DNA from 4 places in the Cutibacterium equinum genome. Region 3 is predicted to be linked to each of the others. Evidence: riboswitches for the same ligand, from Rfam matches in the RefSeq annotation. Region 3 holds a riboswitch; each other region holds the start of a gene.
The links. A riboswitch is a leader RNA that binds a small molecule or an ion and turns the genes downstream of it on or off. The one in region 3 is predicted to bind cobalamin.

Region 1 (4,250 bases), 970 kb from region 3:
CCAGGGCGTCCCGATGGGCGGTGGCCGAGGGCACAGAACCCAGTGGCTCGGGAAGCTCGTCGGGATAAGGAGCCCAATCCGTGGGGATGAACTCGACGAAGGCCTTGGAGAACGGGGTCTGACGCTTGGGGACCTTCTGCTCCTCGGCCTGCTTCATCTGTTCATTCAGATCTGACGACCTCGTCTCGGTCATGTGTGTTGAGACCTCCGCTGGTTGATGAGTGTGCCTTCCAGTGTAGGTGTCGAGGACATGACGTACTGACAATCGACTGCGGGTCTGCGATGAGAGGTAGGCTGAACCCCACATGTCAACAGGGCCTGTTCAACGGGGCCAGGAACGCAGGAGGGCAGCGTGAAAGCCGCGGCACAGGATCAGTGGAAGCTTCTCGATCTTGCACAGACTGACCGTCTGATCGCCCAGGCGCAGCATCGTCGTCAGACCCTGCCCGAGCTGGCCGAGCTCAAGGACCTCGCCGTCCAGCGCAGGACTCTGGCTGAGGAGGTCGTCGCCACGTCAACCGCTCTGTCTGACGCCAAGATGGAGCAGGAACGCATTGAGGGGGACCTCGAGCCGGCTCGCGCCCGTATGGAGCGCAACAAGAAGACCGTCGACTCGGGTTCCGTCGCCGATCACAAGGCCTTGCAGGGGCTGACCGAGGAGATCGAGCACCTCGGGCGGCGTATCAGCCTGTTGGAGGATGCTGAGCTTGACGCCATGCAGGCCGTCGAGGATGCCCAAGCTGCCCACGCCGACGCTGATCGTCGTCGTGTCGAGCTGGATGGCCACATCCGTACCGTGTTGGCCTCGCGCGACGCCGGCCTCAAAGGTATTGACGACGAACTGGCCGAGTTGCAGCGTGCGCGCCAGACCCAGGCCGGCGGTATTCCGGCCGATCTCCTCAAGCTTTATGATCTGCTGCGCGAGCGCACCGGCATGGGATGTGCCAAGCTCGTCCACGGCGTGTGCGAGGGGTGTGGCATTGCCGCAAATGCGGCCGATCTGCGCACCTATGCCGCAGCCGCCGAGGACGATGTCGTGCGTTGCGAGGAGTGCGAGCGCATTCTGGTGCGCACCGGGGAGTCCCTCTGACCAGGTACGCCGTGCCAGTGTGGCGACGATGCCGTATTGACCGTAGAATTGTCGTTTGGACGAGTCATCCGGGTGATCGCGGCAATCCCTGAGTTGTCGAGGAAAGTCCGGGCTCCACAGAGCAGGGTGGTGGGTAACGCCCACCCGGGGTGACCCGCGGGAAAGTGCCACAGAAAACAAACTGCCGGCTTTCGGGCCGGTGAGGGTGAAACGGCGGGGTAAGAGCCCACCGCGTCATCGGTGACGATGACGGCACGGCAAACCCCACTTGGAGCAAGGCCAAGAAGACCGTGAGGTCGCGGACGTGTTCGAGGGCTGCTCGCCCGAGCGTCCGGGTAGGCTGCGCAGCCGAAAGGCTGGAGGATGCCAGTAATGGTGTTCACAGATGGATGATCACCGGCCCTGATGGGCCACAGAACCCGGCTTACAGGATGGCTCGTCCCTTCCTGTCATCGGGGCCATGAAGTCCGGAACCCGCACCCCCAGCCTGTCCACGTCCATCTCGGGCAGGACACGTGGAAGAGCCACGAGGGCCGCCACGCGCACCCTCATGCCTGGTATGGCCGCAAGGGGATGGGATGGCTACGAGATCAGCGCCGAGCCGCCTACAACGAGATCTATCGGAAGACGACGATTCGGTTCACTGACCTGTTCAAGTGAGGTGAGACCCCGTCAAGGGGGCATACACAGGGGGTGCTAACATCCTCGCGTCAGGTTGCTCGTGACATCACGAGCGCTGGAATCCGGTGAGAGGCCGGAGCTGACGCGCAGCGGTATGACTGATCCGCCACGGCGAACGCCACTGGTGCCATGAGCACTGGGAAGGAGTCGGGGCTGGAGACGAGGTTGAGCCCGAAGACCACCTGACATCGTCCTGTTGGTACCCGGCCGCGCACGCCGAACACAGAAAGCTGGCTTCTCCATGCACCTCGTCCCCTTTCGTTGCGCTCTCGTAGCGTCGGTCATTCCCGCTGTCATGCTCGCCGGATGCGCCGGCGCTCCCAAGGATTCCTCGGCATCGGGATCAGCATCAGCATCGGCACAAGGCCCGATCACCATCACCAATTGCGGACAAAAAATCACCCTCGACAAGCCCGCGACAAGGGCTGTGACCCTCAATCAGGGAGCCACCGAGGACGTCCTGGCCATCGGCGGTGAATCCACACTCGTCGGCACCGCCTACCTCGACAGTGAGATTCCGGCGAAGTGGAAGAAGGCCTACGACTCGGTCAAGGTGCTCGCCAAGCAGTACCCCTCCAAGGAAACCTTCCTGGCCGCCACACCTGATCTGGCTGTGTCTTCCTACTCCAGCGCTTTCACTGACAAGGCTGTTGGCACACGGGAAGAGCTGCGGAAGCAGGGGATTGCGACCTACATCAGCCCCTTTGGTTGCCCGGAGGGCACTCCCGTGGCCGATGCCACCTGGGAGAACGTCTGGAAGGAAATGACCGAAGTAGGAACCCTCATCGGCGCCAAGGATGCCGCTGACAAGGCCATTGCCGAGCAGCGTGATGCCCTCAAAGAGGTCACCGGGAACAAGCACGGCACCGAGACGTCGATCGTCTGGTTTGACTCGGGAGACAAGACCCCGTTCATTGGCGCAGGCCACGGTGGGCCTCAACTTCTCATGGACGCTGTTGGAGCCAAGAATCTCTTCGCCAATCTCGATGGCGGGTGGGCAGACGGCTCGTGGGAGAAGATCGTTGCCTCCAATCCGGACGTCATCGTTGTCGCCGATGCAAGCTGGTCCACGGCAAAATCGAAGATCGATTACCTCAAGAAGGATCCTGTCCTCAGCCAGATGAAGGCGGTCAAGGAGAACAAATTCGTCACGGTGCCCTTCGCCCAGAGCACCCCGGGTGCTGAGCTTGTTGACGGGGCCAAGACCCTCAATGATGGTCTTGCGAAGATCAACGGCAAGTGAGTCGCTGGCGTAGCTGGCTGATCGCCGGTGTTCTCGTCGCTGCCCTGGTCGGCACTGTCCTCGTGGTGCTGGGGATCGGGGCGGTACATGTCCCTGTCCGGGATGTTGCCAGGGTGGTGGCCCGACGATTCCGCCTCATTGCCGGGGCCGATGTTACCGTCCTCAACGATCAGATTGTCTGGCAGCTGCGGGCTCCCCGAGTCATCGGGTCGATGGTCGTCGGCGCGTTGCTGGCAATGTGTGGTGCGGTACTGCAGACCTTGACCGGCAATGACCTGGCCGACCCCTACCTGCTCGGTATTTCCAGCGGGGCCTCGGTAGGTGCCGTCTTTGTTCTCGTCGTCGGGATTTCCAGCACCCTGGGCCAATCGGTCCTCATGACCTTGGCTTCCTTCGGAGGGGCTGTCGGTGCCCTGGTCATGGTCTTGGGGATGGCTACCGGTCGTTCCGGGGAGTTGCCGCCCAGCCGCACGATTCTTGCCGGTGTGGCCGTCGGTCAGCTGTGCGCAGCGGCCGTGTCCATGATGATTATGGTTTTCGGTGAGTCGAACGCTGCCAGGTCGGCGTTGTCGTGGACTCTCGGCTCCTTCACGGGTCTGCGGTGGGGATCGACGATCGCGCTGGCAGTTGCAACCCTGCCTGCCCTGATGGCGGGGATGGCCTTGTGCCACATCCTCGATGCCTTCGCTTTCGGCGATGTCAGCGCGATGTCCTTGGGAGTTCCGGTCAATACCGTGCGGTGGGCGATCATGGTCGTCACAGCCCTGCTGACTGCGTTGAGTGTGGCCTTTGTCGGTCCCATCGGCTTCGTCGGGCTGACGGTTCCCCACATCGTGAGGTTTTGGACTGGGCCGCGTCATGCCCAGCTGTTACCGGCATCAGCCCTTGCCGGAGCCTTGCTCATGGTGTGGTCCGACACTGCGGCGAGGTGTTTGCGTCCAGACACCGAGATTCCTGTCGGGGTTATTACGGCGGCTGTCGGAGCTCCGGTACTGGTCGTTCTGCTGCGGCGACAGGCTTCGCGATCATGACAGCGGAGACAACAGCAGCGTTGCGGGCTGAAAATCTTGGCTGGAGGGTCGATGAGACGACGATCCTGTCCGGGGTCAGCGTGGCAATTCGCCCCCAAGCCATGACGATGGTCATCGGTCTCAACGGGTCGGGCAAGACAACTCTCCTTCACCTACTTGCGGGTCTGCGCAAGCCAAGCACGGGCCGGGTGTTGTTGGGGGAGCA
Region 2 (4,250 bases), 920 kb from region 3:
GCGGTCAGTCCCTGCTCGATGAGAGCGCGGACGTACTCGACACCGGTGGCGATGGCCCAGGCGAGCTCGTGGATGTCGCCGGCACCAGCGTTGTGGTAAATCGTGGAGTCAACGACGAAGGCGCGGGAGTTCTTGTAGTTCTCGGTCTTCTTGACCCACTCGGCCATGGTGGACAGATCCGGGGTGCCACCGTTGAGGGCAGCAAAGCCGATCGGGTCCAGACCGAGGTTGAACGACAGCTTGTCGGGCTCAATCTTGGAATCGGCGTACACCTTGAGGAGGGCCTCGGCGGCAGCCTCCTGGTCGTCGCGGCTGGAGACCTCGACCTTGGCCAGGTCCAGCAGCACGTCCTTGAGGTCGCCGGCAATGTCCTCGGGCTTGATGGCGTCGGCACCGACGCGCAGCCACAGGGACGTCACGCCACGCTCGAGGTCGGCGATGACGGCCTTCTTGGTGAACTCGACGTCGGGATCCTCGTGAAGGGCTCGAACATCCCATGCGTCCATGCTGCCGGTACGGATCGTGGTGCCTCGGGTGAAGGGCGGCACGCCCGGTGCGCCGAGCTCTTCGCGAGAATCCGGGAGCCGATACATCGGCTCGATCTTGATGCCATCGACCGTCGTCGGCTCGAGGCGCTTCATTCCCTGCTCGATGTTGAGTTCCTTGCCCTCGGGGCGACCCCGATTCAAGACCTTGAGGACCGCGTCCTCCCACTCTTCGTGGGTGACCTTCGGGAAGTCCCCGGCCAGGCTCAACTCCTCGGGCATCCTGTCCTCGACGGAGGTGGATGCGAGGTTGTCAGGATCAGTCATTCGTCAGACTCCTGCTCCGCTGTGGATGGTTGGACGACCTCGGCCGGCCCTCGAGACCTCGGACGCTGTGACACACGCGGAGTGCACCACATACTCTGGCAGGTATTCGGACTCGTGGGCACCTCGTCTGCCGACGAGTCCTACGTCACCGCTTCCCAGGCCGGAGCCCAGTGCTTGATCGACGTCCCACCGGTCCGAGGACCAGTGGAGCGACGATGGTGATGTCGTTCCCACTCACCGCTGCGGGGCAGTTCCGGAGTTTCACCGGATTCCCTCTTACCGCCTTGAGACCCCGAATCGGGATTTCTCGGCACCAGCACTACCGATACTAGGCCGCGCACGATCGACTGCGCACGCTGGGGGTACATGTGCACGATCGTGCGAGATGTGCGTGAACGGCCTCTCACCGTGCATTTCGAACCTGAGGGGTTCGAGGTCGGGCAGCGACGGAGTCAATCCAGTCACGCAGGTCGGCGTGGACATGTCGACGGTTGACCTCGTTGAGGATTTCGTGGCGCGCCCCAGGGTAAACGACGAGGTTGACATCGTGTACACCCGCGTCGCGCAGTTGACGCGCCACCTGGCGAACTCCCCTTCCGGAATCGCCTACCGGATCCTTGGCCCCTGACATCAGCAGAATGGGCAGAGTCGGCGGAGTCGCCCGGAAGACCTCGGTGGAATTGGCGAGCTCAATAAGTCGGACGAGTTCGCGGTAGAAGGCTGCGGTGCACACGAAGCCGCACAGCGGGTCATGGATGTAGGCGTCCACGACGCGGACGTCGCGGGACAACCAGTCGTAGTCGGTGCGAGCCGGCTGGAAGGCCCGGTTGAAGGACCCGAAGGACAGGGTGTTGAGCAACGGGCTGCGGGAATCCTCCCCCACCATGAGCACCTGGGCCTGGGCCAGTCCAGTAGCGACGGCGCTCAACGGCCCCAAGGAGAAGCCGGTACCGATGGCGACCAGACCGGCCATCTCGCGCCCGCGACGAGCGGCCAGCACACGGGCGAGGAACGACCCCATCGAGTGCCCGACGAGGAACCACGGCTTGCCCTCCACCTCGGCCAGGAAGTGGTCGGCGACGGCGGACAGATCGTCGAGCAGTTGGTGGTAACCACGATCAGGGGTGGTTCCGAGCTCGCCGGTGGCCGCGGCGCGCGCCCCATGGCCACGGTGGTCATTGGCCACGACGAGCCATCCGTCGCCGGCAAGCAACCGGGCGATCTGGTCATAGCGAGCCGCGTACTCGGCCATGCCGTGACACAACTGCACCAATCCCTTGGTAGGGCGCCCTGACGCAGCCTCGGGGCGCCAGACAAGGACGTCGATGTCGGCTCCGTCGTCGGCAGTGATGGTGATGGTGTCCATAGTTCCTCCCCGAGGTCGTGAGTACAGCATATTGACCTTCCACTGCCAGGTTTTCGACACCGCGCAAAAGTCCACCCTTATCGCCGTGATCCTGCATCTGACGACCGTCACCAAACCGACCAATGAGCCTCTACGGGGTCGTCACCATCTCGTAAAGTCGCCGATCTAAACTCGTGGGAACCCACCGAAAGGACCTCCCGTGAAAATCGCCGTCGCAGGACTGGGCTATGTCGGCATGGCCAATGCCGTGTTGCTGGCCCAGCACAACAGTGTCGTCGCCATTGACATCGACGCCGAAAGGGTCGAAGCGGTCAACAACAGACACACGACGATCGTCGATCCCCTCATCGAGGAGTACCTGGCCCACCACGAGCTGAACCTCAAGGCCACCACCGAGCCGCGTGAGGCCTATGACGGTGCCGACTTCGTCATCGTCGCCACCCCGACGAACTACGACCCCCATCAGAATTATTTCGACACCTCGAGCGTGGACGCAGTACTCGACCTCGTCCAGCAGCTCGCACCCGAGGCGACGATCGTGGTCAAGTCGACGATTCCGGTGGGTTTCGTCGAGGGGGTTCGCGCGCAGCGTCCCGGGCTTGACATCATCTTCTCCCCGGAGTTCCTCCGTGAGGGCAAGGCCCTCTACGACAACCTTCATCCGTCACGGATCGTCGTCGGGTCGGACTCGGCCAAGGCACACCTGTTTGCCGACCTCATGACCGCCGGGGCCCTCGACACCGACATCCCAACCCTCTTCGTCGGGGCCACCGAGGCCGAGGCCATCAAGCTGTTCGCCAACACCTACCTGGCGATGCGGGTCTCCTTCTTCAACGAGCTCGACACCTATGCCTCCCAGCGCGGGCTGTCGACCCGCCAGGTCATCGACGGCGTCTGTCTTGACCCGCGCATCGGCGACCACTACAACAACCCGTCCTTTGGTTACGGCGGTTACTGTCTGCCCAAGGACACCCGTCAGCTGCTGGCCAACTACCAGGACGTCCCCCAGACCCTCATCCAGGCCATCGTCGACTCGAACACGGTGCGCAAGGACTTCATCGCCTCCGACATCATCGCCAAGGATCCGAAGCGAGTGGGAATCTTCCGTCTGGTCATGAAGGCAGGGTCGGACAACTTCCGCTCCTCGTCGATCCAGGGTGTCATGAAGCGCATCAAGGCCAAGGGCATCGAGGTCATCGTCTACGAGCCGACCTTTGAGGGCGACGAGTTCTTCCGCTCGAAGGTCACCCGTGATCTCGACGCCTTCAAGGCCGACTGCGACGTCATCATCGCCAATCGGATGTCCCCGGAGCTGGCCGACGTCGCCGAGAAGGTCTACACCCGAGACATCTTCGGCGGTGACTGAGTCTCAGGCTCGGCTGGACCAGATGACCTGGCCGGCTTCGCGGATGAGAGCCGAGCAGCCATCGCGCACATCGAGCTCGACGATGAGGGGTTCGGTTCCGGGGACCCCACTGCGATAGACGTAGCGCTCGTTGGTGAGGTCGAGGGACTCGGTGACAGCGTCGACGAGCCAGGGGTGTCGACGCCGTAGACCGAGCAGATCCTGGTGGGCGCGCAGGGTTTCGGCACCGAGGTCCGACAATTGCGCTGGGCTGGGCGGGAAGACCGGCCGGATGTCGTCGTCCCCTCCGAACCGTTCCTCCTTGATGCCGCGATATGCCAATTCGTCGCCGTAGTAGATGAGCGGGATGCCGCCGATGGTGGCCAGCACTGCCGTCGCGACGATCACACCATCCTGCCCCACCTTCGAGGCAATGCGGGTGACGTCGTGGTTCCCGACGAAGGTCATCGGGGTGAAGGAGGCGCAGAACTCGTTGTGACGGCCAAGAGCGTGGTCGAGTTCGAAGAAGTTTCGGGACTCGATGGACGACCAGATGGCCTTCCACAGTTCGTACTGGGTCACCGAGTCCATGCCGGACGCCTTGACGATTCCGGCGTAATCGCCATGGATGACCTCTCCGAAAATCCATACGTCGGGGTGCTTGTCACGCACCGAAGGCAGGACCGCGGCCCAGAACTCCGGATTGACACAGTAGGCCGCGTCCAGA
Region 3 (4,250 bases):
CTGGCGCAGCAGGGCGTCCATGGTGAATCCGGACCACGCCCAGACGTCCCACCCCATCTGATGGGCGGCACGGGCCAACCTCGCGCACTCACCCGGTTGACGACTCGCCTCACCGCCTGACAGCGTCAATCCGCTGGCCAGCACTGACGACCTCATCGCAGAGATGATCTCCTTGACGTCAACCTCCTGGCCACCGCAGGGGTCCCAGGTGCCGGGATTCTGACACCCGGGACATTGCAGCGGGCACCCCTGCGCGAAGACCGTGAAGCGGATGCCGGGACCGTCGACGATCGACTCCGGCTCGATCCCGGCAACCCTCATCGGCGCGACCTCATCCGTGCTTGACCCGGTCGCGGACCTCGGCGCGTTTGGCGTCGTTGAATCGGTCCAGCCCGCCGACGAGGTAGCCCGTGATGCGGCGAATCCGATCGAAGGGCCCGGAATCCTCACCACGGCCGCACTGGGGGCACTCGTCGTCAATGATCCCGGTGTATCCGCACTGCGGATCCCGGTCGACCGGGTGGTTGATCGACCCGTACCCGATCCCGCTGGCAGCCATGTACCGCACGATCGCCTCGAAGGCGTCGACGTTGCGTGCTGGATCGCCTGCCAGTTCGACGTAGGAGATGTGGCCTCCGTTGGTGAAGGCGTGGTAGGGCGCCTCGATGCGAATCTTGTCCGCAGCGCCGATGCGGTACCAGACCGGCACGTGGAAACTGTTGGTGTAGTACTCCCGGTCAGTGACCCCCGGAATCTCCCCATAGCGCTGCCGGTCCATGCGCACGAACCGTCCCGACAGGCCCTCGGCGGGAGTGGCCAGGGCCGAGAAGTTCAATCCGGTGCGCTCAGCAGCCTCGTCCATCCGCTCACGCAGATGAGAGACGATCCGCAGGCCAAGCTGCTGGGCTTCCTCGGACTCGCCGTGATGAGAACCGATGAGGGCCGTCAGGGTCTCGGCCAGCCCGATGAACCCCACCGACAGGGTTCCGTGCTTGAGCACCTCGGCGACAGCGTCGTCAGCTCCCAGCCCCTCCGAGTCGATCCAGACCCCCTGCCCCATGAGGAAGGGGAAATTGCGCACCAGCTTGTGGGACTGGATCTTGAGCCGGTCAAGAAGCTGGTCAATGACGAGGTCGATCATCTGGTCAAATGAGGTGAAGAAGGCATCGACGTCGTGGTCGGCCTCGATGGCCAGCCTCGGCAGGTTGATCGAGGTGAAGGACAGATTTCCGCGTCCCCAGGTCTGTGCCCGCGAGGGGTCGTGGACGTTCGACATGACCCGGGTGCGGCAGCCCATGTAGGCGATCTCGGTCTCGGGGTGACCGGGCCGGTAGTACTCGGCGTTGAACGGGGCGTCCTGGAAGGAGAAGTTCGGGAACAGACGTTTGGCGCTCACCCGGCAGGCCAACCGGAACAGGTCGTGGTTGGGGTCACCGTCGTCGAGGTTGACCCCCTTGCACACCCGGAAGATCTGGATCGGGAAGATCGCGGTCTCCCCGCCACCCAGTCCAGCCTCGGTGGCCTCCAGCAGGCAGCGCATCACCATCCGCGCCTCCGGGCTGGTGTCGGTGCCGTAATTGATCGACGAGAACGGGGTCTGGGCTCCGGCCCGCGAGTTCATGGTGTTGAGGTTGGCGATGAGGGCTTCCATCGCCTGAGAGGTCTGACGACGAGTTTCCTCGACGGCCTGACGACGGATCCTCTCGGCAACACGGTCGGTGTCGTCAACGAGCCCGGCGAACAGGTGCGCCACCTGCTCCCTCTCCTGGGCCAGCGCGGCAGCATCTGGTTCCAGCACCCACCCAGACGCCGCCGAACGCACCTCGTCGAGACGGTCCGCGTCACCTCCAAGCACCTCAAATGTCCTTGTCAGCCCGGTTTGGGCAGCCTTGACGAAGGTCTTGGCAACACCTGGAGCCATGTCCCGGTCAAAGTTGGGCACTGCCTGGCCACCGTGCTGGTCATTCTGGTTGGACTGGATGGCGATGCAGGCCAGGGCGGCATAGGAGCCGATGGATTGCGGGGTTCGCAGCACACCGTGGCCGGTGGAGAAACCGTGCTCGAACAGATCGGTGAGGTTGATCTGGCAGCAGGTGGTCGTCAGGGTGAGGAAGTCGAGGTCGTGGATGTGAATGTCCCCGTCGCGATGGGCGGCAGCGTGGGCCGGGTCGAGTACCTCCAGCAGGTTGAACTGTTTGGCCGACTCGGTTCCGTAACGCAGCATCGACCCCATCGCGGAGTTGCCGTCGACGTTGGCGTTCTCCCGCTTGGCGTCAGCCTCCTCGGCCGATGCGAACGTGATCTCGCGCAGGGTGCGCATGAGGGCCGACTGCTGGTCACGAGCGACGGTGCGACGCTGACGGTAGAGGATGTAGGCCTTGGCGACGTCGTCATGCCCCTGGTTCATGAGGGCCTTTTCGACGAGGTCTTGGATGTCCTCGACGTCAGGGGTGTTCTCACCCCTCTCACTCAGTCGGGACAGCACCTCGAGGGCGACCTCGGAGGCCAATAGTTCGGGACCCTCAACCCCGCAGGCGACGAAGGCCTTACGGACGGCCTCGACGATCTTCGTCGAGTCGAATCCAATGACTCGCCCGTCCCTCTTGCGGATCGACGTTGGCACTGCTCGCTGCTGGCTGGTGGACGTGGGGTGGAAGGACGCGGAATGAAGGGTCGTCGACATGCTCTCTCCTCGAAGCAGCGCACGAGTGGAGCAGGTTCACCCCAAGACGTCCCGCGCGCCTGTTGTCGTACCGGGTCGCTGACCCGGGTCCTGGCAGGTCTTCGGACTTCAGGGCTCTCCGTCGTCAGACGGGTTCCTACCAAGCGATGCTTCCCAGCCGGATGGCCAGTGCGTGTGTCGCCGTCGTTCCCTGTCACCGCTGCGGGGCAGTTCCGGTTTCCCACCGGATTCCCTCTTTCCTCCCATCACCGCCGGATGCCGGGAAACCCCTACATCTGGTGTCTGGCGATGGGAACCAGCACAAGATGAAGGGTATACGCAGTTCGGGTCATGGGCACACTCGCCCCCCGCAATTCATCGTCGTCGCCCCTGGCCCGCCATGATGGCCCTTCATATCCCACAGCCGGCTGGCATCCTGGACACAAGGAAAGGACACACCTCATGGAGATCACCAGCACGTCCATCACCGAAGGCCAGCCGATCGACCTGGCCTACGCCCACGCCGATGCGGGCGGCAAGAACGTCAGCCCCCAGCTGAGCTGGACCCCCGGCCCAGATGGCACCAAGTCCTACGCGATCACCATTTACGACCCTGATGCCCCGACCGGATCCGGTTTCTGGCATTGGATCCTCGCCGACATCCCGGCCGACGTCACCTCCCTCGACGAGGGCGGCCCACTTCCCGCTGGGGTGCGCGAGTGGAGCAATGATTACCAGGAGGACGGGTACTCCGGCGCCTGTCCGCCTCCCGGACCGGCCCACCGCTACATCCACACCGTTCATGCCATGCCCAGCGAACATCTCGACATTCCTGACGATGCCGCCAATGTCCAGGTGCGCTTTGCCATCCACACCACGCAGTTGGATTCCGCGTCGATCACCGGAACCTTCCAGCAGTCCTGACGATCACTGGGGCGCCTGACCGGCCTCCCGCCAACGGGAACGGAACAGGTGCCGTCGACGACGTGTCGGCGGCACCTGCTTGACTGGCGTCGTGAAGCTTCGGCAGACCTTGCTCACCCTCCTCGTCACCCTCGGCCTGATGACGATGCCGCTTGCTGCCCGGGCGGAGCCATCAATCCCCACCCCGACGACCACGAGCACCAGCTACGCCAGCGAATCCGCCGAGTCGCCCACACCTGTGGCCCCCATCACTCCTGGAGCAGGGATGGGCTGGGACTCAGACCCGGTGTCGTCACAACAGGCATCCCAGATGGAGTGCGCCTCCGTGATGTTCGTCGGCGTCCGCGGCTCGGGAGAAACCCCTCCCTACGGCACCACCATCACGTCGATCCGCGACGCTCTGGCCCAGAAGTGGAAGAACAAGGGAACCGTCCGTCAGGTCTACCTGGACTATCCGGCGGCCGACCCTCACACCTTGCAAGACGCATCCTTGAGCGGTCTGCTCTTCGACGCCACCATGCCGTCGACCGAATACTTCGACTCGGCGGCTCTGGGAGCCACGAAACTCACCGCCCTCCTCAACGCCGAGAAGAAACAGTGCCCCGACGAGTGGGTCATTCTCGCCGGATTCTCGCAAGGCTCCCAGGCCATCACCCAGGCCCTC
Region 4 (4,250 bases), 740 kb from region 3:
CAACCGAAAACCACCAGGCACCACACCCAGCCTCCAGCGACCCATCCGGCCAAGGCGCACACGCACCCCAGCGCGGTCAGATTGATCGAGGCTGATGTGGGAGTCGTCACCCCGGCGACGAGGGATCCGAATCCTCCCGGGCGCGCGCAGGGCACCCCGGCCATCGTCGCGAAAAGAATGGCGGCTCGTCCCATGGCCGGGCCTAGAGCAACCAGCACCGCCACGCGCCACCATGCTCCCGAACCGGTCGTCCCGGCCAGGCTCACCACAGCGGCAGCATCAACGAGCAGCACCAGAAGGATGCTGATAACGCCCATCGGTCCGATATCAGACCTCTTCATGATCTCAAGGGCCTTGTCCGGCGCTGCACGCGACCCCAGACCGTCGGCAGTATCGGCAACCCCGTCGAGATGGAACCCTCCGGTCGCTCCTGCCAGCCAGCACAGCGCAAGCACCCCAGCCAGCCACGACCCGGCACCCAGCCCGAGCACGAGAGCCACGATCCCGCCGGCCACCACTCCCAGGCACAGACCCAACCACGGGAAAGCCGTGATGGCTCGACGAGCCAGCCGACGGTCGATGTCGGTCAGGTACGGCCCCGGCAAGATCGTGAAGAGGGACAGGGCCTCGACTATCCCGCGCAGCGGACCCAGTTTGCTCAGGTCAGGATGTGGCTGTTCGCTCATGCCCACCTCTTCGGGATGCCGGCCACGCACATCCACACCTCGTCACAGGCATCCGCGACAGCGGCATTGAGTCGCCCCAACTCGTCTCGGAAGAGCCGTCCGGCCGCGGTGTCGGGCACGACCCCCATCCCTACCTCATTCGAGACGAAGGTGACGTCGCGACGAGTCCGGCGGATGGCGTCGGTCAGGTCGTCGACGCGGTTTCTCACGGACGTCTGCCAGGTCTGGTCGCCAGGATCGGCACTCCAGGCCCCCACCTCGTCGAGAATCCGGGTGATCCACACCCCGAGGCAGTCCACCAGCACCGGGGAGTCGTCGTCGGCCAGCAACACTGCAGCGATATCTGTGGTTTCGACGGTCTGCCAGGTCGCCGGTCGCCGGGATTGGTGCAGGCGAATCCGCTCCTCCCACTCGGCGTCGTCGGGGTTGCGCTGGGAGGTCGCGACATAGGTGGCACGGGAGTCGCGAGGCAGTCTCGACTCAGCGAAGGTCGACTTCCCCGACCTCGCACCCCCCAGAACGAGCGCCCGGCAAGGAACCTTTCCTTCGCTGGCGTCTTCTTCGGTGGCATCTACGTCGATGGCGTCGGGAATGTCCGTCTCCCCGGTCACCTTGATGTCGGTGACGTCAGCGTCCTCGAAAGTGGCCATCTCATTGAGGATGTGGGCGCTGGCCTGCACGATCGGCAGAGCCAGGATGGCTCCCGACCCCTCCCCCAACCTCATACCGAGGTCCAACAAGGCGGGCAGGTCCAAAGCGGAGGTCGACGCCGCGATTCCCGGCTCGGCACCGGCGTGACTCATGATGATGAAGTCGCGGGTTTGCGGGCAGATTGCGGTGGCCGTCAGAGCGGCAGAACAAGCGATCACGCCGTCAATGAGCACGGGGATGCGTGAGGAGGCCGCGGCAAGGATGAAACCAGCCATGGCCGCATGCTCGAAACCTCCCACCTTCGCCAACGCCTCGACCGGGCGGTCAGCCTCCGGGCGGTTGACCTGGATGGCACGGGAGACCACACCGATCTTGTGCTGATGCCGACGATCGTCCGACCCAGCACCCCTTCCCGTCACCTCAGCAGGAGGACGCCGCGTGAAGACGCTGATGAGGGCCGCCGCCGGCGTCGTATTGGCAATCCCCATCTCGCCAGTGACGAGGATGTCTGCTCCCTGCTCGACAGCTTCCAAACCGGTCTCGATACCAACTTCGAGGGCCCGGAGGGCCTCGTCAAGACTCATCGCCGGGCCTTGGGAGATGTCGTCCGTGCCTCGGCGCACACACCGCTGACGAATGGGCGCGTCAACCTCATGGCGGGCACCGACGTCAGTAATCCACAGCTGGGCACCCAGGTTCCTCGACATCACGCTGATCGCCGCCCCGCCAGCCGCCATGTTGACCATCTGCTGGGTGGTGATCTCCTGGGGATCAGGGGAGACCCCCTGAGCCCACACCCCGTGGTCACCAGCGAACAGCCCGACAACCGGGTGGCTCGGAACCGGGACCGGAACCTGTCCATACATCCCCGCCAGACGGATGGACAGATCCTCCAACAACCCCAGCGAACCCTCCGGCTTGGTGAGCACCTGCTGACGAGCCCGAGCAGATTCACGTGCTGTGGCGTCAGCTCCTCGAATGCCGCGTACCGTGCGGGAGAGCAGACTCTCAGCGGACAGGGATTCAGGCAGGCAGACCATCATGCTCCATCGTCGGGGACGCCGCCGCGTCCCTCCAGGTCTGTGTCCTCGCAGCCTGGACGCCACGCACGCGCGTCACAGTCGTCCTACCCCGGTCGAGGCAGGTGTACGCGGTTCTGGTCTGACTTCGCCTCGACGGCGTCACAGTGGCGGGACCGTCCCGGATTCTCACCGGTGTTCCACCGCGATCACTGATCATTGTCCCACAGGCTGGTTTGATGGAGTCATGGACGTCCTCATTCTTGGCGGCACGACGAAGGCCCGGCAGCTGGCCACTCGACTGGTCGACGACGGGGTTGACCTGTGCACCTCCCTGGCGGGACGCACCAAATCCCCACGGCCGGTTCCCGGTCCGACGAGACTGGGCGGGTTCGGGGGGATCGAGGGACTCAAGGACTTCCTCACGGCCCACGAGGTCAAGGTCATGGTGGACGCCTCCCATCCCTTCGCCGCGACCATGCACGGCCACGCCGCCCAAGCCTGCCGCGATCTCAATGTGCCGCTGGCCCGGTTGGCCCCGCCCAGCTGGCGCACCCAGCCCGAGGCAGCGACCTGGACCTGGGTGGACGACCACGACGACGCCGCACGGGCCCTGGCGGACCTGCCTGACGTCGTCCTGCTGACGGTGGGACGCCAACCCGTCAGCCACTACCTGCGACTCGGCCCGCGCCGGGTCATCGTGCGCTGCGTGGACGCCCCCGACGAGGAACTTCCCGAAGGCTGGACGGTGCTGCAGGAGCGCGGCCCCTTCACCATGGACCGGGAGCGCGAGATCTTCTCCGGCGGGGCGGCGACCCTCGTCTCGAAGGACTCCGGGGGCACTGACCTGGACCCGAAGCTTCGCCTGGCAGCCGAAACCGGCATCCACGTCGTCATGGTGTCACGCGGCCCGGCCCCCGGCTGGGGAGACGAGCTGGGCGAGGTCGACGAGGCGGTGCAGTGGATTGACGACCACCTCGCGACCGTCAAAAAACCTCAGTGATCTGACGGTTCGTGGACTCGGGTCTGGTCAAGGTCGAGTCCAGCGACGTCACCGACCACGGTGATGGCCGGCGGCTTGATCCCCGCCTCGGCCATGTCCTCGGCAGCCTTCTCCAAGGTCGTCGTCAAGGATCGCTGGGTGAACAGGGATGCGTCCGCGACGACGGCGACCGGGGTGTCACCGGACAATCCGCCATCCATGAGGCGCGCGGCGATGTCACCGATGTGAGCCACGCCCATGAGGATGACCAGAGTGGTGCCGGTCTTGGCGATCTGGGCCCAGTCGAGCTCGGAACGGGTGTCACCGGGGGCGACGTGCCCCGACACGACGGTGAACCCCTGAACCATGTGACGGTGGGTCAGTGGGACTCCCATGAGTTCGGGACCGGCCACGCAGGAGGTGACGCCGGGGATGACGCGCACCGGGACCCCGGCGGCGGCACAGGCCTGCCACTCCTCGCCGCCACGACCGAAAACGAAGGAATCGCCGCCCTTGAGGCGCACCACCTTGCGCCCGGCCTTGGCATGCTCGACAAGCAGCTCGTTGGTGCGCTCCTGGGGGACGTAGGGCCCGCGCGGCACCTTGCCCACCGGGATCTTCTCGGCGTCGGGGTTCTCGTCCATGACGTCGGCCGGGGCGAGTCGGTCGTAGAGGATGACGTCGGCCTGGCGCACCGCTTCCAGTCCTGCGATGGTCAGCAGTCCGGGATCACCGGGGCCACCTCCGACGAGGGTGACGGTGCCGGGAACAAGTTCTGGCGAGTAGGACATCAGTTCTCCTTGGGGGGACGTGCGACCAGATCACAGATGGCTTGAGACAACGCGGCGTGGGTTTCCGGGTCGCGGACGGCGAGTCTGATCCAGGTGGGTCCCAGACCGGGGAAGGTCTCCC

Region 1: it holds a riboswitch for cobalamin, as region 3 does, so the genes downstream of both, O6R08_RS03000 (ABC transporter substrate-binding protein) here and O6R08_RS09990 (anaerobic ribonucleoside triphosphate reductase) in region 3, are expected to answer to the same signal.
Region 2: it holds a riboswitch for cobalamin, as region 3 does, so the genes downstream of both, mutA (methylmalonyl-CoA mutase small subunit) here and O6R08_RS09990 (anaerobic ribonucleoside triphosphate reductase) in region 3, are expected to answer to the same signal.
Region 4: it holds a riboswitch for cobalamin, as region 3 does, so the genes downstream of both, cobT (nicotinate-nucleotide--dimethylbenzimidazole phosphoribosyltransferase) here and O6R08_RS09990 (anaerobic ribonucleoside triphosphate reductase) in region 3, are expected to answer to the same signal.

Annotation. Positions count from the first base shown of each region.
Region 1 is NZ_CP115668.1:658,259-662,508, forward strand. It holds gene O6R08_RS02985 (aminopeptidase P family protein) at 1-193, opposite strand, end outside; gene O6R08_RS02990 (zinc ribbon domain-containing protein) at 353-1,090, shown strand; RNA gene rnpB (RNase P RNA component class A) at 1,151-1,533, shown strand; cobalamin riboswitch at 1,786-1,971, shown strand; gene O6R08_RS03000 (ABC transporter substrate-binding protein) at 2,013-3,014, shown strand; gene O6R08_RS03005 (FecCD family ABC transporter permease) at 3,011-4,045, shown strand; gene O6R08_RS03010 (ABC transporter ATP-binding protein) at 4,042-4,250, shown strand, end outside.
Region 2 is NZ_CP115668.1:609,515-613,764, reverse strand. It holds gene mutA (methylmalonyl-CoA mutase small subunit) at 1-812, opposite strand, end outside; cobalamin riboswitch at 893-1,145, opposite strand; gene O6R08_RS02790 (alpha/beta fold hydrolase) at 1,216-2,178, opposite strand; gene O6R08_RS02785 (nucleotide sugar dehydrogenase) at 2,414-3,544, shown strand; gene O6R08_RS02780 (alpha-amylase family protein) at 3,548-4,250, opposite strand, start outside.
Region 3 is NZ_CP115668.1:2,200,712-2,204,961, forward strand. It holds gene nrdG (anaerobic ribonucleoside-triphosphate reductase activating protein) at 1-321, opposite strand, end outside; gene O6R08_RS09990 (anaerobic ribonucleoside triphosphate reductase) at 332-2,683, opposite strand; cobalamin riboswitch at 2,759-2,961, opposite strand; gene O6R08_RS09995 (YbhB/YbcL family Raf kinase inhibitor-like protein) at 3,125-3,586, shown strand; gene O6R08_RS10000 (cutinase family protein) at 3,852-4,250, shown strand, end outside.
Region 4 is NZ_CP115668.1:430,170-434,419, reverse strand. It holds gene O6R08_RS01945 (adenosylcobinamide-GDP ribazoletransferase) at 1-686, opposite strand, end outside; gene cobT (nicotinate-nucleotide--dimethylbenzimidazole phosphoribosyltransferase) at 683-2,380, opposite strand; adenosylcobalamin (AdoCbl) riboswitch at 2,460-2,577, opposite strand; gene O6R08_RS01935 (cobalt-precorrin-6A reductase) at 2,604-3,359, shown strand; gene cobA (uroporphyrinogen-III C-methyltransferase) at 3,353-4,129, opposite strand; gene O6R08_RS01925 (cobyrinate a,c-diamide synthase) at 4,129-4,250, opposite strand, start outside.